Regions from separate parts of the Rhizobium sp. PEPV16 genome, predicted to be linked through region 1. Evidence: predicted binding sites of a transcription regulator. Region 1 holds the regulator's gene; the other holds the start of a gene.
What was found. Region 1 encodes HrcA, which represses chaperone genes, less so after heat shock. Its sites were predicted from a motif close to GTTAGCACTCNCNNNNNGNGAGTGCTAAC; they were not measured.

Region 1 (23,198 bases):
GTCGGCTGATTGTCGGAAACTCGGTTCGGGGTCTTGATCGTCACGCCATAGGCGCCCGCCAGCTTTTCGACATGGCCGTCGAGCCAGCGGCAGAATGCCTCGATGTCGGCACGGACTTCGGCACGGCCATCGATCAGCAGCACCACCTTCGACGGCACGACATTGGCGGCGTTCGGCTCGATCCTGAATTCCCCGACCGTTGCTGCAAAATGGCCCGGCGTTTTGGCAAGTTCGGCGGCGGCGTTGCGGATGTCGAGCACCAACTGCGACGCTGCGACCAGCGCATCCGCCCGCCGATCCATCGGCGTCGTTCCGGCATGGTCGGCCCGCCCTTCGACGGTGATCTCGATACGGGTGATGCCTGAGATCGCGGTGACGATGCCGATATCCTCCTTTTCGGCTTCGAGCACCGGCCCCTGTTCGATATGAAGCTCCAGAAAGCCTGCTATATCGGGCCTGTTCTGCTGCATCAGCACATCGGGTCTGCCGCCGACCTGGGCGATGCCTTCGGCCAGGTCGCGCCCGTCGCTGACGCGCGAAAGCCAGGCCTCCGGCAGTTGGCCGGTCATGCCGCGGCTGCCGATGCAGGACACGCCGAAGATGCTCACCTCCTCGGCAAGGAAATCGACGATTTCGAGATCGTGATCGAGTTCGATATTCTGATCGCGCAGCGCGCGCGCCACCTCCAGCGCCGAGATCACGCCGGCGATGCCGTCAAAGCGGCCGCCCTCCGGCACCGTGTCGGAATGCGAGCCGACCATGATCGTGCCGAGCCACGGTTTCCGGCCTGTCCGCCGTCCGATCAGATTGCCGGCGGCATCGATCCGCGTTTCCAGTCCCGCCGCCTTCATCCGCGCTTCGATATAGGCCCGGCCATCGAGAAAGAGCGGCGAGAAGGCCCGCCGCGTCCAGGGATGCCCCGGCTCGGTGATCCCGGCCAGCGCCTCGATATCTCCAGCGATCCGGCTGGCATTGACGGGAAGATTGCGGCTCATTCGACAGCTCCCGCAATGACCTGGCGCGGCGGCGGCCGCACGAAGCGGCCGTTGCCGGGTTTGGCCAGCACCTTGGCGCCCTCGGCGATCTTTTCGCCCCTGAGGTAGGTGGCGGAAACGGCCCACGGCAGGCGGATGCCGTTATAGGGGCTCCAGCCGACGACGTTGTTGCCGCTCACGGCGGCATCATAGACGCTGTCGCGCGGCTCGAGCACGACGATATCGGCATCCTTGCCCGGGGTCAGCGCGCCCTTGATATGGTCGAGCCGGAAATGCTTTGCCGGGTTCTCCGCCATCAGCCTGGCTGCCCATGTCAGCGGAATGCCGCGGTCCACGGCGCCTTTGACAAACAGCGGCATCATCACCTCGAGACCGGGAACGCCGGAGGCATTGGCAAGCATGTCGGGATTGGTCTTGCGGTTTTCCGACCAGCTGACGTGATCGGTCGAGACCAGCCAGACATCGCCCTCGGCAACCTTCCGCCAGAGCGCCTCCACCTCGGCGCGCGGCCGCACGGGCGGATTGATCTTCGCCTTGCCGCCGAGGCGCTTCACGTCGTTTTCCTCGTCGAGCGTTAGATAGTGGATGCAGCATTCCACCGTCGCCGCAAAGCCGTCGCGGCGATAGGCGCGCGCGATATCGTAGCCGCGCCCGAGCGAGCAGTGCACCACATGCGCCGGGCAGCCGGTATTGGCGCCGGTCTCGAAGATCGTATGCATCGCCAGCAGCTCGGTGATCGGCGGCCGCGACAGGCCGTGCGCCCGCCAATCGGTGATGCCGCTCGCCTTCACCTGCTCCATGTAAGTGCGCACCGCCTCGTCGTCTTCATTGTGTACGCCCGCCGTCAGCCCCGTCGGCGCGATAGCCGCAAAGCAGGCGTCGAGCAGGGCCGGCGGAATGCGCGGAAAGCGCTTCGGGTCGGTACCGAATGTCGAGAATTTGAAGGCCGCAACGCCTGCCTCCACCATTTCGCGGACCCGTGCGGGGCCTTCTTCCGGATCGACGGTGCCGTAAAGCGCGAAATCGACGCGCGCCTGCGGACCGGCATGGTCGATCTTCCGCTTCACCGCCGCTGCCGAGCAGACGAGATTGCCTTCGTCATAGGGCATGTCGACGATCGTTGTCACTCCGCCGGCTGCCGCCGAGCGCGTCGACCAGATGAAATCTTCCTGGTCCTTCTGGGAAAGCGAATGCACCTGGGCGTCGATCGCGCCGGGCAGGATCAGCGCTTTTCCGAGCAGATGCCGTTCGCGGCCCGCAGGCGGCACGCCGAGGCCGGCCTCGGCGATTTTGCCGTCGCGCACGGCGACATAGCCCTCGTCGAGAATGCGGTCCGGCAGCACCACCGTGCCCTGCAAAACGAGATCGAAGTCCATGCCGCTTTCTCCGTAACTGGAAATCACACCGCTGCCGGCTCGTGACGGGTTAGCCGTTCCTCGATGCGCTCCAGCGAGCCGAGGGCGAAGAAATCGTCGAAGGAGGCGATCGGAACCTGCTCGGTCAGCTTCGTAACGAATTCGTCCGAACCAAGTTCCTCCTCGATCGCCTCCACTTCAGCCGAAAGCGGCCGGTCGACCGTATAGAAATCCGCATGTTTGCGCACGACCTCGTAGAGCATGGCGGCGACACCCTTCGGTTCATCGCCGAGAATGTCGATAGCTTGGGCCGACAGCAGCGCCTCGAGTGCTGCGAGACGCTTCAGCGCCCGCATCTGCCGGTCGAAGCGTTCGATGACGAGCGGCAGGAACGCCGCCTCATCCTCGAGCCCGGCCGCGACGACCAGCGACTGCGCCGACACGGGATTGGACATCGACAGCACGCGCGAGAAGATCTCGCCGGCAAGTTTGATGATCGGCCCGAAGCCGGTGGCGATCCGCCCCGGCGGCACGAGATTGACCGGCAGGTCGCGCCGCTGGCCATTGCCGAGAATGACGCAGCGGTTGAAGGCGTTGCGCGCCGCATGCGCCATGCAGAGCGCTGCCGATTCGAGCAGGATCGTCACATCGAGCGGCAGCGAACCGCCCGACGTCATCACCCGGCCTTCGACCACGACGGGATTGTCGTCCGAGCGCCCGGTGGCGGCAAGGATCTTGTGGCCGGTCGATAAGAGGTTTTCGATCACCGCGCCGAACACCTGGGCGATCATCCGCAGGCTGAGCGGATCCTGCACATGGGTTGCGACGGGCCAGTTCCATTCGTCGGAGGCATTGCAGAGCCATGCGCCGATCAGCGCCTCGCGCGCCGTTCCGACATGCCGGACCGCCTTCCAGGGATCGCGGGAAGCGCCGAGCGCGCCGGCCGCCATCATCGCCGTCGCCAGCAGGACGCGGATCGAGGCCGCGGCGTTGCGCGTCGTTTCCGCTGCCGAGGCAAAGCTCACCGCATTGATGCTGAGCGAAGCGAGGCTGTCGCGCGGCGCCATCCGCATCGGTTCCAGCCCGGCCGCCTGGAAAGCCTCGGCCGCCTGCATCCGGTTGCCTCGATAGATCGCTTCGCCGACGCCGGTCAGCACCGCGCCGATCTGTCCCATCAACCCGATATCCGCACAGCCGATCGAGCCGGTACGGCGCACGACCGGGATGAGATCGGCCTCGAGCATCCTGATATAGGCCTGGATCAGCTCCGGCGTGCAGCCGACCTGGCCGGTCAGCGCCGTGTTGATACGGATCGCCATGGCATTGCGCACGATACTGCAGGAAAAAGGGGTGCCGGTGCCGAAATGATGGGCGCGCACCAGGCCTAGATTGAAGGTGTCGAGTTCGTCGGCCGACCACTCCACATCCTTCATGGCGCCGACGCCTGTCGTCGAGCCGTAGACGGGCATGCCGGAGGCAATGGCATCCTCGACGACCTCGCGGGCGATCGCGATGCGGGCCATGCCGGTTGCCGAAGCCGAAACCGCAGCCTTGCCCGCCCCGATCGTCACCATGTCGGCAAAACCGAGCGGCCGTCCGGAAAGTTCGATGCCAAGGCGTTCGTGCTTCATGTGCCTATCTCCCTAGAACAGGATGCTGAGCATGATGTCGCCCGAAAACCGTTCACACTGTTCGGCATCATGCTCGGAACGAGAGACTAAGCGAGCCCTCCGTCACATGGGATATCCCAAATGCCGAACACCGCATGTTTTTGGCAGGCGGTCAGCTCAGCATCCAGGCAATATAGACAAGCGTCAATGCGATGATCCACAGCGCAATCCTGCCCGAGCGGTTGTGCCGCGCTTCGGCCTTGCCGATCGCCTCCGCCGTCTCATTATCGAAACGCAGTCCATGTTCGCTCATATACAGCAGCTGATGGTGGAATTTTTCGGTTTTTGCCGCGATTTCCGGCACGGCTTCGGCGAGCTTGACCGCCGCTTTCAGCCCGTCCTTGAGATCGGTGGCGATCCGTTTCGGACCAAGATTGGTGCGGATCCAGTCGCCGACGACAGGTTCGGAGGCCTTCCACATGTTGAAGCGCGGATTGAGCATGCGCGACACGCCTTCGACCACGACCATGGTCTTCTGCAGCATCACCAGCTCCGGCCGTGTCGCCATGTCGAAGAGTTCGGTCACTTCGAAAAGCAGCGTCAGCAGCTTGCCCATCGAGATCGTCTCGGCCGGCTGCCCATGGATGGGCTCGCCGATCGCCCGGATCGCCTGGGCGAAGCTCTCGACATTGTGGTGACCGGGCACATAGCCGGCCTCGAAATGCACCTCGGCGACGCGGATATAGTCGCGGGTGATGAAGCCATAGAGGATTTCGGCGAGGAACCGCCGCTCCTTCTTGCCCAGCCGCCCGACGATGCCCATGTCGACGGCGACGATCATGCCGCCCGCATCGACGAAGAGATTGCCCGGATGCATGTCGGCATGGAAGAAGCCGTCGCGCAGCGTGTGGCGCAGGAACGACTGGATCAGCGTATCGGCAAGCAGGTTGAGATCGTGGCCTGCCGCGCGCAGGCCGTCGACATCGGACATCCTCGTGCCGTCGATCCACTCCATGGTGATGACGTCGCGCCCGGTGCGTTCCCAGTCGACCTTCGGCACGCGAAAGCCGGGATCCCGTTCGGTATTCTCGGCGATCTCGGAAAGGGCGGCCGCCTCCAGGCGAAGATCCATCTCCACCTTGGTCGTCTGCTCCAGTGTCTTCGTCACCTCGACCGGCCGCAGCCGCCGGCTGGACGGCAGGAAACGCTCCTGCATATGGGCAACGAGATACATTGCCTCGATGTCATGGGCAAAGCGCTGGCGCACGCCGGGGCGCACGATCTTGACGGCGACCTTCTTCCGGCCCTCGGCACTATCGACCTCGGCCGGATGCACCTGCGCGATCGAGGCGGCGGCGATCGGATCGCCGAAGCTCGCATAGAGTTCGCCGATCGGCCGTCCGAGCGAGCCCTCGATATTGGCCTTGGCGGCGGCCGAGGGAAAGAAGGCCATCCGGTCCTGAAGCTGCGACAGGTCGTTGGCGAATTCGACGCCGACGACATCCGGCCGCGTCGCCAGGAACTGCCCGATCTTCACATAGGAAGGACCGAGCCGCTCGACAGCCTGGGCCAACCGGTCGCTGCGCTTCTGATGCCGCGCCTTGCTTCGCTCGAAAATCGTGACGAAGGATTTGGCGAACGCGACCGGAGGCGGCAGCCCTTCGGAAGGAAGGGCTGACACGACACCCTCACGCACGAGCACCCAGCCGACGCGCCAAAGGCGGAAATAGGCGCCGAAAGTGCTCATGCAGGCTGGCCTGCTTGCGAAGGGGCGGCCAAGGACAGGAATGAAGGAAAGCGTGTGGCCTGCGTCATGCCTCAGAGCTTCCAGCCGGAATGGAGTGCGGCAATGCCGCCGGTATAATTGGTGAAGGTGACGCGCGAAAAGTCGGCCTGGCGGATCATTGCCGCGAAATTCTCCTGGTTCGGGAACTTGCGGATCGATTCCACCAGATATTGGTAGGGTTCGGCATCGCCGGTGATCGCCTTGCCGAACTGCGGAATGGCATTGAATGACCAGGCGTCGTAGATCTTGTCGAGAAGCGGCATATCGACTTCGGCAAATTCCAGCACCAGCAGCCGCCCGCCGCGCTTCAAGACGCGATAGGCTTCAGACAGCGCCGCATCGATCCTCGGCACGTTGCGGATGCCGAAGGCGATCGTATAGGCGTCGAAGCTGCCTGCCTCGAAAGGCAGTTCCTCGGCATTCGCCTCGACAAAGGTGAGATTGCCGGAAAGCTTCTTCTTTTCCGCCCGCTCGGCGCCGACGCCGAGCATCGAACCGTTGATGTCGAGCACCGTGGCATGCGCCTGTCTTCCCGAAGCCTCGACGATGCGGAAGGCGATATCACCAGTGCCGCCGGCGACGTCGAGCACCTTGTAGCCAGGCTCCTTGCGCGGGTTCAGCGCCGAGATCATCGCATCCTTCCAGGCGCGGTGCATGCCCATCGACATGACGTCGTTCATGATGTCGTAGCGCTTGGCGACCTTGTGGAACACCTGGTTGACCAGGCTCTGCTTCTGGCCGTCAGGCACCTCGCGGAAGCCGTAGGAGGTCTCCATGCCGCCATCGGCGGAAGTGCGGCTTTCTGACATCAGACTGCTCCGTTCCTGACGATTCGGGCGCGACGGCCATAGCGAAAGACCGCGCGCGACGTTATCACTGGGCCGCGTTTTCCGCGGCACACTGGCGCTATAGCGCACATCGTCGTTTGTTGAAACACGTTAGAGATAGATGGGTTAAGATGCCGGAATTGCCAGAAGTCGAAACGGTGAAACGCGGCCTGACGCCGGCGATGGAGGGCACGCGCGTCACCAGACTGGAGCTGCGCCGCGGCGATCTGCGCTTCCCCTTTCCCGATGCTTTCGCGGACAGGGTTTCCGGCCGCACCATCGTCAGCCTTGGCCGCCGCGCCAAATATCTGCTGGTCGATCTCGACGACGGCAACACGCTGATTTCGCATCTCGGCATGTCTGGTTCTTTCCGCATTGAGGAAGGCCGCATTGAGGAGGGTGCCGCCTCCGGCGTGCCGGGCGAATTCCACCATGCCCGCTCGAAGGACGAGAAGCACGATCACGTCGTCTTCCATCTGGAAGGCACAAGCGGCCCGCGCCGCGTCGTCTATAACGATCCGCGCCGTTTCGGCTTCATGGATATGGTGGGACGTGCCGATCTCGCCGCCCATCCCTTCTTTCGCGATCTCGGCCCGGAGCCGACAGGAAACGAGCTCAGCGCCGCCTATCTGGCCGAACGCTTTCGGGACAAGGCGCAGCCGCTGAAGAGTGCGCTGCTTGACCAGAAGAACATTGCCGGTCTCGGCAATATATATGTGTGCGAGGCGCTGTGGCGCTCGCATCTTTCGCCGATCCGCGCCGCCGGTACGCTGGTAACGGCGACTGGCCGGCCGAAGGCGCAGCTTGACCTGCTCGTCGCCTCGATCCGCGACGTCATCGCCGAAGCGATCGCCGCCGGCGGATCATCGCTGCGCGACCACATCCAGACCGACGGATCGCTCGGTTATTTCCAGCATTCCTTCTCCGTCTATGATCGCGAAAGTCAGGCTTGCCGCACGCCCGGCTGCGGCGGTACGGTCGCCCGCATCGTCCAGGCGGGTCGCTCCACCTTCTATTGCGCCACCTGCCAGAACTAAGCCTGCCAGAAGCAAGAGTGAGAAACCGGGAGAACAGCATGGCCTATGAGACCCTGATCGTCGAAACCCGAGGCAATGTCGGCCTCGTCACGCTAAACCGCCCGCAGGCGCTGAACGCGCTGAATTCCACCGTCCTGAAGGAACTGAAGGAGGCCTATGCCGCCTTCCACGCCGACGAGGCGATCGGCGCGATCGTGCTGACCGGTTCCGAGCGCGCCTTTGCTGCCGGCGCCGATATCAAGGAGATGCAGCCGCTTGAGTTCGCCGATATCTATAAGAGTGATTTCATCAGCGGCTGGGATGAGGTCGCCAAGGCACGCAAGCCGGTGATCGCTGCCGTCAGCGGTTTTGCGCTCGGCGGCGGCTGCGAGCTCGCCATGATGTGCGATTTCATCATCGCCTCGGAGACGGCGAAGTTCGGCCAGCCGGAAATCACCCTCGGCGTCATTCCCGGCATGGGCGGCTCGCAGCGGCTGACGCGCGCCGTCGGCAAGTCGAAGGCAATGGATCTCATCCTGACCGGCCGCATGATGGATGCGGCGGAAGCCGAACGATCGGGACTCGTTTCGCGTGTGGTCGCGTCCGAGCGTCTGCTCGACGAGGCGCTGGCGGCCGCCGAAAAGATCGCTTCGCTGTCGCGCCCCTCGGTGATGATGGCCAAGGAGGCGGTCAACCGCGCATTCGAGACGACGCTGGAGGAGGGATTGCGTTTCGAGCGCCGCCTGTTCCACAGCCTCTTTGCCACGGAAGACCAGAAAGAAGGCATGGCGGCCTTCGTCGAGAAGCGCAAACCGGCTTTTACGCACCGTTGAATGCTTTTAGGCGCTTGCTGGTGGTAAAGCTTGAAAATCCGCGTTGACGTGGGCCGGCTTTAGAGTTATATGCCCGCCCACGGTTCGGAAAGCCGGTTTGGTTTTCCGCGATTGCTCCCGCATTGCTGGATTTTGTGGCCGCAGGGCCCGCGGTAATGGCGGAGTTTGTTCGAATTCTTGAGAGAGGCATCCATGGCCAATACAACTTCGGCGAAAAAAGCGACCCGCAAGATCGCCCGCCGTACCGACGTCAATAAGGCTCGTCGCTCGCGCGTTCGTACTTTCGTTCGCCAGGTCGAAGAGGCCATCGCCTCCGGTGACGCCGCCAAGGCGAAGGAAGCTTTCCTGGCGGCTCAGCCCGAGCTTGCCCGCGCTGCCAGCAAGGGTGTGCTGCATTCCAACACGGCATCTCGCAAGGTCTCGCGCCTGGCCGCTCGTGTGAAGGCTCTTTCGGTCACCACGACCGCGTAATCTTCCGTTAACGACTTCTTCTTTATGATTAGCCCGGTAATTTTACCGGGCTTTTTCGATTCAACCGATCAGCCCCTGCATGGTTAATCTCAAGACTGTTACGTGTCAGCGCCATGACAGGAAAAATTGTTTAAAAACAAAGTCTTGCGCAAGGATGCTTTTGCACTGCGCGACTCTGCCCCAAGCTTCCCGGACCACAGGGGAGTCAAGAGGATTTTATTTTTTTTCTTTCAATGCGTGTCAAAATAGCCCGAACGGGGGAATCTCTTTGATTCAACTGCGATTCTTTTTTGACGCTGGTGTGACGCCCGAAAAGGGCAGGCCGAGTCAATGGCCGCTTGTTAATTTTGCGTAAAATTCATCGTTGATATTGCCGTTTGATCCTGCCTAAATGGCTTCCAACAGAGGGCGCGGACATCACCTGCAGAGGCTCGGTTTTAACTGCCACGTCGGCAGGGCGATGAGTTTGTGCCTTTTGTTACGGAGCCCTGCGCTTTCGTTTTTTCAAGCACTCGACGGATTTGAGCCGTAACGTGGCTGTTACGGAGCGGGGATGTTTTGTGCCTTCAGCGGCCACACGTTTAAGGCGAGGCCGCCGGAGAAGGTAAAGTAATATTGCGTTCGGGCTGGTCGGCCGAAAACGAGGTTCGACCGCCAGCCTGACACGGAAGGCCGATGAAGGTTGCCGCATGAATGCGGCCCCTGCAACGGAGTTCTGCGTCGGTCCCGTTGAGGGGCCAGTGTTTTGAGTGAACCGGCAGGCGAGCGGCTCATGAGGATCCGTCAGCCCGCCAAAGCGGGGATTGATCGGGCGGCTGTTTTAGCGGATGCCGCCCGGTGGAATTGAAAGGCGGCATTATGCAGATGAATACGATGACGACGGGCGGGCTCGACAATGGGGATGCGGCACCGCAAGCGTTCGGCTCCATTCGCCTCGAAGTGGGCGAAGCAAAGGCGGAAATGAAGCAGAGCATTTTGTTTGAGCGCGTCAGCGCGCGCTTGAAGGCCCAGGTCGGTCCTGACGTCTATGCCAGCTGGTTTGCCAGGCTGAAGCTGCATTCGGTATCGAAGAGCGTGGTTCGCCTTTCGGTTCCCACGACCTTCCTGAAGTCGTGGATCAACAATCGTTATCTCGATCTCATCACCGGTCTGTTCCAGGCCGAGGATCCGGAAATTCTGAAAATCGAAGTCCTGGTGCGCACGGCAACGCGCCACGGCACCAAGGCACTCGATGAGGCGGTCGCGCCGGAACCAGCCGCCCCCACGCAGATGCGCCGCCCGACAAGCGCGCAGCCGGCCGGTCAGGCCGTCCAACAGGCGGTTTCGGCTGTTGCCGCCGCAAGGCCAGCAAGCTTTGGCTCGCCGCTCTTCGGTTCGCCGCTTGATAGCCGTTTTACCTTCGACACCTTCGTCGAAGGTAGCTCGAACCGGGTCGCACTTGCGGCTGCAAAGACGATTGCGGAAGCTGGTCAGGGCGCCGTGCGCTTCAACCCGCTCTTCATTCATTCGACCGTCGGCCTGGGCAAGACCCACCTGCTGCAGGCGGTCGCCAATGCGGCGGTGCAGAACCCGCGGGCTCTGCGCGTCGTCTATCTGACGGCCGAATATTTCATGTGGCGCTTTGCCACCGCGATCCGCGACAATGATGCGCTGACGCTGAAGGATTCGTTGCGCAATATCGATCTCCTGATCATCGACGACATGCAGTTCCTGCAGGGCAAGATGATCCAGCATGAATTCTGCCATCTCCTGAACATGCTGCTCGACAGCGCCAAGCAGGTCGTCGTTGCCGCCGACCGTGCGCCCTGGGAGCTGGAGTCGCTCGACCCCCGCGTTCGCTCGCGGCTGCAGGGCGGTGTGGCGATCGAATTCGACGCGCCGGATTACGAGATGCGTCTCGAAATCCTCAAGCGTCGCCTGGCTGTCGCCCGGCTCGAAGATCCGTCGCTCGACATTCCGGCCGAACTGCTCCAGCATGTCGCCCGCAACGTCACGGCCAGCGGCCGCGAACTTGAAGGCGCCTTCAACCAGCTGGTCTTCCGCCGTTCCTTCGAGCCGAACCTGTCGATCGAACGCGTCGACGAACTGCTCGCCCATCTGGTCGGCTCCGGCGAGCCCCGCCGTGTGCGCATCGAGGATATCCAGCGCATCGTCGCAAGGCACTACAACGTCTCGCGCCAGGAACTGGTGTCGAACCGCCGCACCCGCGTCATCGTCAAGCCGCGCCAGATCGCCATGTATCTGTCGAAGACGCTGACGCCGCGCTCCTTCCCGGAGATCGGCCGCCGGTTCGGCGGGCGCGATCACACGACCGTGCTGCATGCCGTGCGCAAGATCGAGGAACTGATTTCGGGAGACACCAAGCTTTCGCACGAAGTCGAGCTTCTGAAGCGGCTGATCAACGAATAATCGATAGTTTTTGCGAAAAATCAACGGCCGGAAGCGATTCCGGCCGTTTTCCTTTATAAGTTTTTTATTCTATACCTCCCGCGCATGACGTGCATGTCAAAGACTGAAGCGCCAAACGGCGCGTGGGAGGAATGAATGAGTTTCGAAAAGATCGCCGTTCTCGGCCTGGGCAAGGTCGGACGGCTGGCGGCGACGCTGTTGCATGAAGGCGGCTTCGAGGTCATCGGCGTCGACGCGCAATTGCCGCTGAGTGACGTCCCCTTCAAGTGCCGCACCGGCGATATCTCCGACCCGCAGGTGATCGGCGAACTGCTCTCGAATGTCGAGGCGGTGCTCTCCTGCCTGCCCTATCATTTGAACATCGAATTGGCGCGCGCCGCCCATCTTGCCGGCATTCATTATTTCGATCTGACCGAAGACGTTCCCACAACCAATTTCATCATCGAGCTGTCGAAGACCGCCCGCGGCCTGATGGCACCGCAATGCGGCCTGGCGCCGGGTTTCGTCGGCATCGTCGGCGCAAGCCTGGCCGACGGCTTCGATCGCTGCCGGTCGATCCGCATGCGCGTCGGCGCCCTGCCGCAGCATCCGACCGGGCTGCTCGGCTACGCCTTCAACTGGTCGCCCGAGGGCGTCGTCAACGAATATCTGAACGACTGCGAGGTCATCGAGGGCGGTGTGCGCAAGCTCGTCTCGCCGATGGAGTGGCACGAGACCGTCTATGTCGGTGGCGTCAAGCTCGAAGCCTTCACGACGTCGGGCGGCCTTGGCACCATGTGCGACACCATGCTCGGCAAGATCGACAATCTCGATTACAAGACCATGCGTTATCCCGGCCATATGGAGCTGATGAACTTCTTCTTCCACGAGCTGCTGATGCGCGACAAGCGCAAGCTCGCCGGCGAGATCCTGACCAATGCCAAGCCGCCGGTTGAAGACGATGTCGTCTATGTCCATGTCGCCGCCGAGGGCACCGAGAATGGCAGCCTGCGCCGCAAGGAGTTCGTGCGCGCCTATTACCCGATCGAGATTGCCGGCGCGCGCCGCACGGCGATCGCCTGGACGACGTCAGCCTCCGTCGTCGCCGTCATCGAGATGGTCCGCGACGGTCTGCTACCGGCGACCGGTTTCCTGCACCAGGAGCATATTCCGTTGGAGATGTTCCTGAAGACGCCGACCGGCAGCCTCTTCAAGGCGGGCGCCACTACAGCGCCGCGCGTCTATTCAGACGCGCAAAGGACGCTGTAGCACTTTGAATGCTGCATAATTTTATCCTTAAATCGATCTCGATTTAAGGAATTATGCAGTAGTCACGGCTGAGACGTGCCTGCGCGGCGGTGATGTCAATGCCGCCGCGCTGCAAATCCAGCCCGCCGCGTTAGCAGGCGAGATCGGCGACGACGGAATCGAGGATCAGCATGCCTGATGGCGTGCAGCGCAGGCGTGAATTACCGATCCGCTCGATGAATTTGTGTTCGAGCAGGAATTCCTCGCGTTTGGGGTCGAGGTCACGGCCCGAAAGCTGCTGCCAGCGGGCGAGATCGACACCTTCTCTCAGCCGCAGCCCCATCAGCAGCAGCTCGTCGGACTGCTCCTCGAAGCCGAGCCGCTCCTCGTCGAGAATGCCGTGCCCGTCACGCTCGACCATGTCGAGCCAGGTTTCCGGCTTGCGTTCGGTCGCCGTCGCGAGCTTCTCGGGGCCACGCGTCAGCCGGCCGTGGGCGCCTGGGCCGATGCCGGCATAATCGCCGTAGCGCCAGTAGGTCAGGTTATGCCGGCTTTCGGCCCCCGGCCGGGCATGATTGGAAACCTCATAGGCCGGCATGCCCTCGCGCGCGGTGATCTCCTGCGTCGCCTCGTAGAGCACTGCCGATTGCTCGCCGTCCGGTACGATCAGCTTGCCGGCCTTGTGCAGGCCGTAGAAGGGCGTGCCCTCCTCGATGGTCAGCTGATAGAGCGAAAGATGGTCGACCGCATGGGAGATAGCCTCCTTCAGTTCCTTTTCCCATTCCTCGACCGTCTGCTCCGGCCGGGCATAGATCAGGTCGAAGGACATGCGCGGAAAGATGTCGCGCGCCAGCCTTATCGCCTTCAGAGCGTCGGCGACATCATGCAGCCGGCCGAGGAATTTCAGATCCCGGTCGTTCAGCGCCTGCACGCCGAGCGAGACGCGATTGACGCCGGCCGCCCGGTAGCCGCGGAAGCGTTCGGCCTCGACGCTCGAAGGGTTGGCCTCCATGGTGATCTCGATGCCGGCAGGCACATGCCAGTGCTGCGCAATGCCGTCGAGAATGGAGGAGACCGTTTCCGGCTTCATCAGCGAAGGCGTGCCGCCGCCGAGGAAGATGCTCGTCACCGTCTTCGGTCCGCTGATCGCCCGGACCGCCGCCATCTCCTTCAAGAAAGCTGATGTAAAGCGTTCTTGATCCACCGGCTGGTGGCGCACATGGCTGTTGAAGTCGCAATAAGGACACTTCGCCGCGCAGAAGGGCCAATGCACATAGACGCCGAAGCCCGGCTCGCCGGTATCAGGCAGCAGAGCCGCGTCGCGCGAGGTGCTTGGCGTATCGAAATTGACCACGGACCGACCTTATGCCTCCAGGCAGGTTTCGACAAAGAGCTTGAAGGCGCGGGCGCGGTGCGACAGCGCTTGCGGCTTGCCGACGTTCCAGCCGTGTTTTTCCTCGCCGCTCATTTCGCCGAAGGTGATGTCGTAGCCCTCGGGCTGGAAGACCGGATCGTAGCCGAAGCCCTGGGTGCCGCGCGGCGGCCAGACGACGCTGCCTTCCACCTCGCCGCGAAACAGCTCCGTATGCCCGTCCGGCCAGGCAAGGCAGAGCACGCTGATGAAACGCGCCCTGCGCTGTTCAGGCTTTGTCGCGCCGGCATCCTGCAGCGCCTTTTCCACCTTCGCCATCGCCATATCGAAATCGCGCGTGCCGTCGGCCTTCTCCGCCCAATTGGCGGTGTAGACACCGGGATCGCCGCCGAGTGCATCGACCACCAGCCCGGAATCGTCCGACAGCGCCGGCATGCCTGAGGCATTGGCCGAGGCGACCGCCTTGATCGTCGCATTCTCCTCGAAGCTCGTGCCGGTCTCATCGGGTTCGACGAAGTTCAGCTCGGCGGCCGATTTGGCGGTGAAGCCGAGCGGCCCGATCAATTCCTGGATCTCGCGGATCTTGCCGGCATTGTGGCTGGCGACGACGATGGTCTTCGTTTCAAGCTTGCGCATTCAGATTTCCTGTTCGATGCCCCAGATTTTAGCCTCCGCGCATTCCAGGCTGTTGCCATCCGGATCGCGGAAATAGATCGAGCGGCCGCCGTTCGGCCAGCGCACTTCGGATTCGATCGCCACGCCCGCCGCCGTCAGCCGTTCGGCCATGGCATCGATATTGCGGCCGGATACCCGGAAACAGGCATGGCCCTGGCCGATCGTGCCGTGCGGCGGCACCTGCAGTGCCTCCGGCGCCGGCGGCTTTACCGTTTCGTCCGGATTGAAGATCAGGAGAACGCCCGGCCCGCAGCGGAAGAAGACATGCCGGTTGGCGGCGCGGGCGATCTTTTCAAGCCCGAGAACGTCTTCGTAGAACGTCTCGGCCTTATCGAGATCCCGCGCATAGAGCGCCGTTTCCAACATGCCTTCCAGCATGGGGTTCATCCTTCGACGGCTTGCTTCTGCAGCGCCACGAGTTCGCCGATGCCGTTTCTGGCAAGCTGCATCAGCGAGGTGAATTCGCCTTCGCTAAACGGCGTGCCTTCGGCTGTGCCCTGGATCTCGACGATCCCGCCGGTGCCTGTCATGACGAAGTTCGCATCGGTCTCTGCCGAGGAATCCTCGATGTAATCGAGATCGATCACCGGCTGGCTGGCGAAGATACCGCAGGAAATGGCGGCGACATGATCTTTCAGGACCCGGTCGACCTTGATCATGTTGCGGCTTTCCATCCACTTCAGGCAGTCGTAAAGCGCGATCCAGCCGCCGGTGATCGAGGCTGTCCGTGTGCCGCCATCGGCCTGGATGACATCGCAATCGAGCGTGATCTGCCGTTCGCCGAGCGCCTGCAGGTCGACGACGGCGCGCAGCGACCGGCCGATCAGCCGCTGGATTTCCTGGGTGCGGCCGCCCTGCTTGCCGGCGGCGGCTTCGCGCTTCATGCGTTCGCCGGTCGCTCGCGGCAGCATGCCGTATTCGGCCGTGACCCAGCCCTTGCCGGTATTGCGCAACCATGGCGGCGTCTTTTCTTCGAGGCTTGCCGTGCAGAGCACATGCGTATCGCCGAACTTCACCAGGCAGGAGCCTTCCGCATGCTTGGAAAAATTGCGCTCGAACGAGACCTTGCGCATCTGGTCGATTTTTCTGCCTGAAGGCCGCATTCTTATCTCCTGGGGTTTATTTGACCGCTTCTACGATTGGCGGCGCTCATTTGCAAATTCCCTTTTGCCACGGGTGTTAGTTTGACTTACTTTTCGGGAAGTATCATCAACACGGGTTCGAAAGCTTCATGGGCATCAGGTCGACGTCGGTTTCGGATGCCGTAGCTGCGCTGGACGAGCGCTCCAGGGAAATTTTTCGTCGCATCGTCGAAGGTTATCTGGAGAGCGGCGAGCCGCTCGGTTCGCGCAACCTGTCCCGTATCCTGCCGATGTCGCTGTCGCCGGCCTCGGTGCGCAACGTCATGAGCGATCTCGAAGAGCTCGGCCTGATCTATTCGCCGCATGTCAGCGCCGGCCGGCTGCCGACCCAGATCGGCCTGCGGTTCTTTGTCGATGCCTTCATGCAGGTCGGCGACCTCTCGGCCGAGGAGCGCGCCAGCATCGACCGCCAGGTGCGGGCCGAAAGCGGCGGCAATCCCGTCGAATCGATGATGAACGAGGCAAGCCGCATGTTATCCGGCATTTCGCGCGGCGCCGGCCTCGTCATCACCTCGAAAAGCGATCCGGTGCTGAAACATGTCGAGTTCATCCGGCTCGAACCGACAAAGGCGCTGGCCGTGCTCGTCGGCGATCATGATCAGGTGGAAAACCGCATCATCGAGCTGCCGGCGGGCGTCACCTCCTCGCAGCTGACGGAAGCGGCGAATTTTCTCAATGCCCATATGTCCGGCCAGACCCTGCCGGAGCTCCGCAAACAATTAAGCCGGCTGAAAGACGACGTCCGTCACGAGCTTGATGCCCTGTCGCGCGATCTGGTCGAGCGCGGCATCGCTGTCTGGGCCGGCAGCCCGGACGAGGGAAAGCCGACGCAGCTGATCATCCGCGGTCGCGCCAACCTGCTCGAAGGGCTCGCTGGTGCCGAGGATCTCGACCGGCTGCGCCTGCTGTTCGATGATCTCGAGAAGAAGGACAGCCTGATCGAGATCCTCAATCTCGCCGAAAGCGGTTCGGGCGTGCGCATCTTCATCGGTTCGGAAAACAAGCTCTTCTCGCTGTCCGGCTCGTCGCTCATCGTCGCGCCGTATCGCGACGATGACGATCGCATCGTCGGCGCCGTCGGCGTCATCGGTCCGACGCGGCTCAATTATTCCCGCATCGTGCCGATGGTGGACTATACAGCCCAGCTCGTCTCCCGCCTTTCGCGCAATCAGCTTTGATGCGCAGCAATCAGTCACGCGGAATTTTCGCTTCTTTGTCACGCAGACTTGATTTTTTTCGGTCAAACCTCGATATCGGGCGCATCTGAAGACACCAACCGGAGACCGTCATGACCGATGACACGACGAAAAACGGACCTGACGCAACTGCGGCCGACGCCGCAGCCGACGCTGCCGCCTACGTCGAGAACGAAACTGCGCAGCAAGAGCCCGCCCAGCCGGACCCGATCGAGCTTCTGAAAGCCGAAAACGGCGAACTGCGCGACCGCTATTTGCGCCTTGCTGCCGAGATGGACAATCTGCGCCGGCGCACCGAGCGCGAGGTAAAGGATGCCAAGTCCTATTCCGTGGCGGGTTTTGCCCGCGATATGCTCGCCGTGTCTGACAATCTGCGCCGCGCGCTTGATGCCATCCCTCCGGAGACCAAGGCTGCAGCAGACGCCGGCCTGAGCACGCTGATCGAGGGTGTCGAGATGACCGAGCGTGCCATGCTGTCGGCTCTGGAACGCCACGGCGTTCGCAAACTGGAGCCGGTTGGCCAAAAGTTCGATCCGAATTTCCATCAGGCGATGTTCGAGGTGCCGAACCCGGACGTGCCGAACAACACGGTCGTGCAGGTCGTGCAGGCCGGTTTCACCATCGGCGAGCGCGTGCTGCGCCCGGCCATGGTCGGCGTCGCCAAGGGCGGTCCGAAGCCGGCCGAAGCCGAAACCAACTCCGTCTTCGACGAGAAAGACGCTTGAGATCGTTTCCTTCCTCCTCGAGGAAGGGAAACCGAAGTTTAGATGCGGGCGAAGCGTTCGATCAGCAGATTGAAGAAGCCGTCCGCATCGACTTGGCGCATGACCCTGGCATTGCGCTTGCGCTCGGTCACATGCCACCAGTCGACGACGGTCATGCCGATCGTGAGTTCGGACTGGACCTCGATCTCGACATTGCACTCCCGGCCCTTGAAAAGCTCCGGCTTCAGCAGGTAGGCGACGACGGTCGGGTCGTGCAGCGGCCCGCCGTCGGAACCGTATTTCTCGATGTCGAAGCGTTCGAAGAATTCCAGCATCTCGACCATGGCCTTTGCCGGCGCCGTGCCGATCTCGGCCATGCGCTTCACCCGGTCCTTGCGGGTCAGCAATTGATGCGTCACGTCTAGCGGCATCATCACGATCAGAACGCCCGAGCGGAAGACGATATCGGCTGCCTCCGGGTCGACATAGATGTTGAACTCGGCCGCCGGCGTGATGTTGCCGCCCTCGAAAAAGCCGCCGCCCATCATCACCAGTTCGCGGATGCGGGGGACGATGTCGGGCGCCTTCTGGAAGGCCATGCCGATATTGGTGAGCGGCCCGAGCGTACACAGCGTCACCGTGCCTTCCGGCTCGCGGCGCAGCGTCTCGATGATGAAGTCGACGGCATGGCCGGGCTGCAGCGCCATCGTCGGCTCGTCGAGATCCGGACCGTCGAGGCCAGTTTTGCCATGCACATGTTCGGCGGTCACCAGCTTGCGAGCGATCGGCGCGTCGGCGCCGGCGAAAACCTTCGTCTCCGCCCGGCCGCAGAGCTCGCAGACGATGCGCGCATTGCGGCTGGTGAGCGAAAGCGGCACATTGCCGGCGACCGTCGTGATCCCCAGCACCTCCAGCTCATCAGGGCTGCCGAAGGCAAGCATGATGGCGGCCGCGTCGTCCTGGCCGGGATCCGTGTCGATGATGATCTTTCTTGCGCTTGCCATTCCGATCGTTCCATCCTCGCACTGCATGTTATCGGCATGTACCGATTTCTTCACGTCCCGTCTCAAATCAGCACATTCGGCGCGGGCATGTTTTGATGCGAGGCAGCTGACGCTTTGTCAAGGAAAGAGCCTGACGCCATCACCTTAAAATCGAGAGGTGACGCCGGCACGTCGCGGCCGATGCCTTGCGGCGCCGGTATTCTGTCCCCATATTAGCGGCATCCGGATGCTGCACTTGAGGTCCGGGATGGTCGCTTGCATCAAGGACTTGAAAAAAGATGAGCCGCATTACCCCTTTCGCCAGTCCGCTGCTTCTGGGCTTCGATGCCATGGAAAAGACGCTGGAGCGCATTTCCAAGGCGAGTGACGGATATCCGCCTTATAATATCGAACGTATCGCCGCCGACACCGGCGCCCCGGAACGTCTGCGCATCACCCTTGCCGTGGCCGGGTTCAGCGAGGAGGAACTCGATGTCTCCATTGAGGAGAACCAGCTTGTGATCCGCGGCCGCCAGGTCGAACAGGGTGAGCGGGACTATCTTTATCGCGGTATCGCCGCCCGTCAGTTCCAGCGTACTTTCGTTCTTGCCGACGGGATGCAGGTGCTGGGTGCGGCCCTGAAGAACGGTCTGCTCTCCGTCGATCTAATTCGTCCGGAACCCGCGCGCATGATCAAGAAAATTAACATTTCGGTCTCACAGTAGCACAACGGTTTGTCGAACCGTTGGTCCCTTCTCCCGGAGGAACAGGAATGTTGATGAAAGAAGCCACGTCTCACTTGACCAAATCCGAGCTTGCCCACATCGGCAACGGCGAGGTCGCCTATATCAGAAAAATGCGCACCGATGAGGTCGCCAAGTGCTTTCCCGAGGCGCCGGATATCGATCCGAACGTCGATCTCTGGGCACTCTTCGGCGCCGACGGCACGCCGATCCTTTTGACGGACAACCGCTCCAGCACCTTTTTCAAGGCTGCCGAGGACGAATTGAAGACGGTCAGCCTGCACTGACCGTCAAGGCCATTTGAGCCTTGATTGAGATCTCTTGTGCGTGACAGGGTTTCCTTAAGCGAACCGGACCGCCGTTCTCGCGCGCGCCTTTGCCGCTACTTCTTCGCGATCACGAGGAGGTTGAGACGTTTCCAGCGAATCGAGCAGCTCGCGGGCACATGCCGCGATGGAATTGACCGCGTGCTCGAATGCGACCTCATTGCGCTTCGACGGTTTGGTCGTTCCGCTCACCTTGCGCACGAACTGGAGCGCGGCATCGTGGATCTCGTCGTCCGTCGCTGGCGGATCGAAATTGAACAGGGGTTTTATATTTCGGCACATGACTTGCTCCCGGTCATTGTCTCTCTTCCATTGAGAGGAGGGTGGCCAGCACAGAAAATAGTCGCGTGAGCGCTAATGGCAACCGGTCCAACGGCGGAACCCTACGCGTCGCAAGGCAGGGCGCAACTCCTTCAGTTCGGTTTTTTGTCGCTGTCGGGAACCATCAGATCAGCGTCCCAGGCGATTGCTCTCGCGAAGAACATCACAGGCGCGTTCGCCGACTTGCCGGCTGCCTCAGATTTTCCTGAACGTCAGATAGGCCGAAGACCGGCCCTCGCGGCGCGCCTTGGCCTCGTAACGTGTGCTCGGCCAGCCCTCATAGGGTGTCAGCCAATCGGCTGCATTGTCGGCTATCCAGTCGAAACCGCCGTGGTCGCGGCACTTGATCAGCGTCCAGTTTACATAGGTATCGATGTCGGAGGCGAAGCAGAACAGGCCGCCGGGCTTCAGCACGCGATGAAAGCGGTCGAGATTGGTTTTCGAGACGAAACGCCGCTTCCAGTGCTTCCGCTTCGGCCAGGGATCGGGATAGAGCAGATCGACCTGATCGAGTGCGCCGTCCGGCAGCCAGTCGAGCAGCTGCGTCGCGTCGTCATTATAGACGCGAATATTGGCGGCACCCGTCTCGCCGATGCGCGACAGCAGCTTCTGCATGGAATTGACGAAGGGTTCGACGCCGATGAAGCCGGTCGAAGACCTTTCCAGCGCGCGGTAGATCAGGTGCTCGCCGCCGCCGAAACCGATTTCCAGCCGCAATCTTTCGACCGGAAGCGGGAAGAGGGAAGTCAGCGGCTCCGGGGGAGCCGCCGACAGATCGATCAGGAATGCCGGCAGGAGACTGTGCAGCGTTTCGGCCTGCTGTTCGCGCAGGGCCTTGCCCTTGCGGCGACCGAAGAAGGCTTCGGTCGCCCGCCCCCGGCGTTCCATATCCGTCATGCAGCGGCTTTGGTCTTAACAGATTCCTTGAGCGCCTTCACGAGGTCGGTGCGCTCCCAGGAGAACGAGCCGTCGCGGCCGGCCTTGCGGCCGAAATGGCCATAAGCCGAGGTCTTGGCGTAGATCGGCTTGTTGAGGTCGAGATGACGGCGGATGCCCGACGGCGACAGGTCCATGTTCTGGCGGATCGCGGCTTCGACCTGATCCTCGAAAACACCCTTGCCGGTGCCGTGCAGGTCGACATAGATCGACAGCGGCTGAGCAACACCGATGGCGTAAGAGAGCTGGATCGTGCAACGGTCGGCAAGGCCGGCAGCTACGACGTTCTTGGCGAGGTAGCGAGCGGCATAGGCGGCCGAACGGTCGACCTTCGTCGTGTCCTTGCCGGAGAATGCGCCGCCGCCATGCGGAGCGGCACCGCCGTAGGTGTCGACGATGATCTTGCGGCCGGTGAGGCCCGCATCGCCGTCCGGTCCGCCGATGACGAACTTGCCGGTCGGGTTGATGTACCACTTGCAATCGTCAGCGATTTTCAGCTCGCCGAGCGCTTCACGGATATAGGGCTCGACGACGGCGCGGACCTTCTTCGAATCCCAGCTCTCGTCCAGATGCTGGGTCGAAAGCACGATCGAGGTTGCTTCCGACGGCTTGCCGTCGACGTAGCGCACGGTCACCTGGCTTTTGGCGTCGGGGCCGAGCTTGGCGACTTCGCCGTCGCCCTTCTTGCGGGCAACTGCGAGCAGCTGCAGGATCTTGTGGGAATAATAGATCGGTGCCGGCATCAGATCCGGCGTTTCACGGCAGGCGTAACCGAACATGATGCCCTGGTCGCCGGCGCCCTCGTCGCCCTGCTGGTCGGCGGCGCTGTCGACGCCCTGCGCGATGTCGGCCGACTGCGAGTGCAGGAGCACGTCGATCTTTGCCGTCTTCCAGTGGAAGCCGTCCTGCTCGTAACCGATATCCTTGATGGCGCGGCGGGCGGCAGCCTTGAACTTCGAAGGATTGATGACGTCTTTGCCGTCCTTGTCCTTCTTCATCAGGCTCGGCGGCAGGCGGACCTCGCCGGCGATGACGACGCGGTTGGTCGTCGCCAGCGTTTCGCAGGCAATGCGCACGCCCCACGGATTGACGCCGGTCTTGGCCGCTTCGCGGTAGACCAGATCGACGATCTCGTCGGAGATGCGATCACAGACCTTGTCCGGATGACCCTCGGCAACAGACTCGCTGGTAAAGAGATAATTCGCGCGCATTTCGGGATTCCCCTCAAAGAATAAAAGCCAGCTAGTAGGTACTCAGTTCGAGGGCCGATGACAAGCGCAGAAGGACATAAATATATCTTTATATCTGCGACAAAGTGACAAATTTTGCCCCAAAAACGCAAAAAAGGCGGCCTTTCGACCGCCTTTCGAATTCTGCGCTGGTCTTGGTTCAGTCGGCGTCGGCTTCAGCGGCCAGGGCTTTCACCAGCTCCACGACCTTGCGGCGAACCTTGGGATCGGAAATCTTGACGAAGGCGCGATTGAGCTGCAGTCCTTCCGAGGACGACAGGAAATCGACGACGTAGTTCGAGCTGGAGGCTTCCATGCCGCCGCCGGCACTGGAATGTTCGCCGGGCGCGTCCTCGAAGAAAAACGACACCGGAACATTGAGGATGTTCGAGATGTTCTGCAGGCGGCTTGCGCCGACGCGGTTGGTGCCCTTTTCGTATTTCTGGATCTGCTGGAAGGTGATGCCAAGGCTTTCGCCAAGCTTTTCCTGGCTCATGCCCAGCATCGTACGGCGGAGGCGAATACGGCTGCCAACATGGATGTCGATCGGATTCGGCTTCTTCTTATTTTCAATCATGGTCGTGCCCTAGCTAAGAATTTCAACCTGTTTCTAACCGGCATGCCCCTGATCCATCCCAAAACGCCACGTTGCAAGCGGTGAGGAACCCACCTTCAAACATACGTTAAGAACGCCGATTGACATCACTATGCAATTTTAGGGGTTTTTGGTCAATTCAACCCGGAAATAAAACCTCTGCGAGAAATTAGCGCAATCAAAATCAGCAGCGCCTCGATCAACCAGAAGTATGCTTGCCGGGGGGATGCCGTTCCGACTCCATCGCCGATGCTATCGAGCGTTGCATCGACGAAGCCGGTTTCTCCAAGATCGAGGCCCGCAATAATTTCCCCATGCGCATTCACCAGCGCTGAAATGCCGCTATTGGCGTCGCGAATCAGCGGCAGGCCGGTTTCGACAGCCCGCACCCGCGCCTGCTGGAAATGCTGGTAGGGGCCGGGCGTCACGCCAAACCAGGCATCATTG
Region 2 (3,292 bases), on a different contig from region 1:
GGAGACGGAGCAGAGCTGGCCGTAGAGATCGCCGCTGAAATCGAAAAGATAGGTTTCGAGCAGCGGTGCGCCGTTTTCGGTCACCGTCGGGCGACGGCCATAGCTTGCGACGGCATCGTGGAGCGTGCCGTCCTGGCGGCGGAAGCGGACGGCGTAGATGCCGGCGGCAAGATCGACCTCCGGTGGCAGGCGCATGTTGGCCGTGGGAAAACCCAGCTGCCGGCCGAGCTTTTCGCCGTCGATCACCTCGGCTTCCACCGTATAGCGATAACCCAGCATGCCGGCGACTTCGCTGACATTGCCCTCCTTCAGCAGCGCGCGGATATGGCTGGAAGAGACGACATCGGCGTTTTCGTCGCGGAAGGCATCGATCAGGGTCACGCCGAAGCCATAGGTATGGCCGGCATTCATCAGGAAGGCGGGACCGCCCTCGCGGCCGCGGCCAAAGTGGAAATCGAAGCCGGTGACGACTTCGGAAGCACCGAGCCAATCCTTCAGGATCGAATGGATGAAATCATCGGCCGAGCGCTGCGAGAACTCGTAGTCGAAGGGATATTCGATGACGGCGCTGAAGCCCAGCGTTTCCAGGATACGGGCCTTCAGCGGCGCCGGCGTCAGGCGGAAGACCGGCGCCTGCGGCCGGAAGACCGTGCGCGGATGGGGCTCGAAGGTCAGCACCAAAGCGGGGATACCGCGCGCCTTGGAGATCTCGAGCGCCCGGCTCAGCACCGATTGATGACCGCGGTGCACGCCATCGAAATTGCCGATGGCAATGACGCCGCCCTTCAGATGGGCGGGCAAGGGTTCCCGGGTTTCATTGCGGTGGAAGACGGTCATCGGCTGGCTTCTCTTCATGCAAGGCGTGTCTTCATGCAAGGCGGGGCATCCACCACTTCGGCGCGGCGTTTTCCCGTTCGAGATAGGCGTTGAGGATCGCCTCGTCGGTCTCGCCGTTGAGAGTATATTCCTTAGCGTGGATACCGCCGCTGATGTAGAGGAGGTCGAGGCCGTAATTCAAGGCGCCGCGCACATCGGTCGGCATGCCGTCGCCGATCGCCAGCACGCGGTCGACCGGGAAATCGCCGCGAAGCTCGCGGGCAGCCGCTAGCGTCGCCTCGTAGATCGGCCGGTGCGGCTTGCCGGCGATGCGGGTTTTGCCGCCAAGCTGCTCATAATAGGCGGCCATGGCGCCGGCGCAGGGGATGATGCGATGGCCGCGCTCGACAATGAGGTCGGGATTGGCGCAGATCATCGGCACGTCGCGGGCTTTGAAATCGAGAAGCATGTCGGTGTAATCCTCCGGCTTCTCGGTCTCGTCGTCGAAAAAGCCGGTGCAGACCAGCGATTGCGCTTCGCCCGCCGGCCGGCGCTCGACGCCAATGCCTTCGAGCAGCGCCTTGTCGCGCTCGGGGCCGAGCAGAAAGACCGTCTTCGGCCCTTCGGCGATCAAACCGCGCGTGACGTCGCCAGAGGTGACGATCCTGTCATAGGCGCTGTCGGGAACGCCGATCTGGCGCAGTTGCTCGACCACCTGCCAGGAAAGGCGCGGCGAATTGGTGATAAGGACAACGGCGAGGCCGCTTTCGCGGGCCGCTTCAAGCGCTGCGGCCGCCTTCGGGAACGGATCGACGCCGTTGTGAACGACGCCCCAGACATCGCAGAGCACCACATCATAGTGACCTGACATCTCCGAGAACTTCTCTATCCGCTTGGCCATTCCGATTTCCCGATTTGCTTCAGTCACCGGTGACATTGCAAAGGCGCAAGGCGATGGCAAGCCATTTTCTTCGCTGCCGGGCCAATGCGAAGAACTCGAACGGCGGTCCGGCAAAGCGGAAGGGCAAAGTGTTTTGACGATTACCGCGAAGCGGCAGATCGCCGAGCGCGGACGAGTTCGGCAAAGTTCAGCTGCGCCGAGGTTTCGGCCGCAATCTCCGACTATTCTCCGGCATCTTCACAATTCCGGCACAAAAATTCGTGATTGCTCTCATTGACTCCTCTCGGAGCCATCCCTAAATGCTCGTCGCTAGCACTCACCGCAAGGGAGTGCTAACATCTATCCATGTGGGCCAATCCGGCCCGCGAATGTCATTCGATCGAGGGATTAGACAATGGCAAGCACCAACTTCCGCCCCCTTCACGACCGCGTCGTTGTTCGCCGCGTTGAGTCCGAAGCCAAGACCAAGGGCGGCATCATCATTCCCGATACCGCCAAGGAAAAGCCGCAGGAAGGCGAAATCGTCGCCGTCGGCTCCGGCGCGCGCGATGAGTCCGGCAAGGTCGTCGCACTCGACGTCAAGGCTGGCGACCGCATCCTGTTCGGCAAGTGGTCCGGCACCGAAGTCAAGATCGACGGCGAAGACCTTCTGATCATGAAGGAAGCCGACATCATGGGCATCATCGGCTGATCGGCCGACCTGCTTTCCCGAAATGGCTGACGGGCTCTTTGCCCGAACAACTCGAATTCAGGAGTTAAGAATATGGCATCTAAAGAAATCAAGTTTGGCCGCACCGCGCGCGAAAAAATGCTGCGCGGCGTCGACATTCTCGCCGATGCAGTGAAGGTCACGCTCGGCCCGAAGGGCCGTAACGTCATCATCGACAAGTCCTTCGGCGCGCCGCGCATCACCAAGGACGGCGTTTCCGTCGCCAAGGAAATCGAACTCGAAGACAAGTTCGAAAACATGGGCGCCCAGATGGTCCGCGAAGTTGCTTCGAAGACCAACGACATCGCCGGCGACGGCACCACGACGGCTACCGTTCTTGCCCAGGCGATCGTTCGCGAAGGCAACAAGGCCGTTGCAGCCGGCATGAACCCGATGGACCTGAAGCGCGGCATCGACCTCGCTGTTGCGGACGTCGTGAAGGATCTCCAGGCCAAGGCCAAGAAGATCTCGACTTCGGAAGAAGTTGCACAGGTCGGCACGATTTCGGCCAATGGCGACAAGCAGGTCGGTCTCGACATTGCTGAAGCCATGCAGAAGGTCGGCAACGAAGGCGTCATCACGGTTGAAGAAGCCAAGACCGCCGAAACCGAACTCGAAGTCGTCGAAGGCATGCAGTTCGACCGTGGCTACCTCAGCCCCTACTTCGTGACCAACCCGGAAAAGATGATCGCCGACCTCGAAGACGTCTTCATTCTCCTTCACGAGAAGAAGCTCTCGAACCTGCAGTCGATGCTCCCGGTTCTCGAAGCCGTCGTTCAGACCGGCAAGCCGCTCCTCATCGTCGCTGAAGACGTCGAAGGCGAAGCCCTGGCAACGCTCGTCGTCAACAAGCTGCGCGGCGGTCT

Region 2: groES (co-chaperone GroES) is a predicted target of HrcA. The motif match lies at 2,026-2,054, and genes of this name have one in related genera.

Annotation. Positions count from the first base shown of each region.
Region 1 covers NZ_VSZV01000344.1:17,143-40,340, forward strand. The annotation lists gene FY112_RS27545 (Zn-dependent hydrolase) at 1-995, opposite strand, end outside; gene FY112_RS27550 (amidohydrolase family protein) at 992-2,371, opposite strand; gene FY112_RS27555 (aromatic amino acid lyase) at 2,395-3,981, opposite strand; gene ubiB (2-polyprenylphenol 6-hydroxylase) at 4,133-5,707, opposite strand; gene ubiE (bifunctional demethylmenaquinone methyltransferase/2-methoxy-6-polyprenyl-1,4-benzoquinol methylase UbiE) at 5,779-6,555, opposite strand; gene mutM (bifunctional DNA-formamidopyrimidine glycosylase/DNA-(apurinic or apyrimidinic site) lyase) at 6,705-7,610, shown strand; gene FY112_RS27575 (enoyl-CoA hydratase) at 7,649-8,422, shown strand; gene rpsT (30S ribosomal protein S20) at 8,615-8,893, shown strand; gene dnaA (chromosomal replication initiator protein DnaA) at 9,752-11,302, shown strand; gene FY112_RS27590 (saccharopine dehydrogenase C-terminal domain-containing protein) at 11,438-12,550, shown strand; gene hemW (radical SAM family heme chaperone HemW) at 12,681-13,883, opposite strand; gene rdgB (RdgB/HAM1 family non-canonical purine NTP pyrophosphatase) at 13,893-14,537, opposite strand; gene FY112_RS27605 (VOC family protein) at 14,538-14,963, opposite strand; gene rph (ribonuclease PH) at 14,960-15,679, opposite strand; gene hrcA (heat-inducible transcriptional repressor HrcA) at 15,808-16,896, shown strand; gene grpE (nucleotide exchange factor GrpE) at 17,007-17,639, shown strand; gene FY112_RS27625 (nucleoside hydrolase) at 17,678-18,622, opposite strand; gene FY112_RS27630 (Hsp20 family protein) at 18,901-19,326, shown strand; gene FY112_RS27635 (DUF1150 family protein) at 19,374-19,631, shown strand; gene FY112_RS27640 (DUF2277 domain-containing protein) at 19,686-19,952, opposite strand; gene FY112_RS27645 (tRNA (guanosine(46)-N(7))-methyltransferase TrmB) at 20,187-20,888, opposite strand; gene metK (methionine adenosyltransferase) at 20,885-22,138, opposite strand; gene FY112_RS27655 (helix-turn-helix domain-containing protein) at 22,317-22,733, opposite strand; gene lnt (apolipoprotein N-acyltransferase) at 22,886-23,198, opposite strand, start outside.
Region 2 covers NZ_VSZV01000283.1:15,832-19,123, reverse strand. The annotation lists gene FY112_RS13115 (bifunctional riboflavin kinase/FAD synthetase) at 1-837, opposite strand, end outside; gene FY112_RS13110 (TIGR01459 family HAD-type hydrolase) at 869-1,717, opposite strand; gene FY112_RS36720 (hypothetical protein) at 1,710-1,994, shown strand; gene groES (co-chaperone GroES) at 2,112-2,408, shown strand; partial or broken gene groEL (chaperonin GroEL) at 2,481-3,292, shown strand, end outside.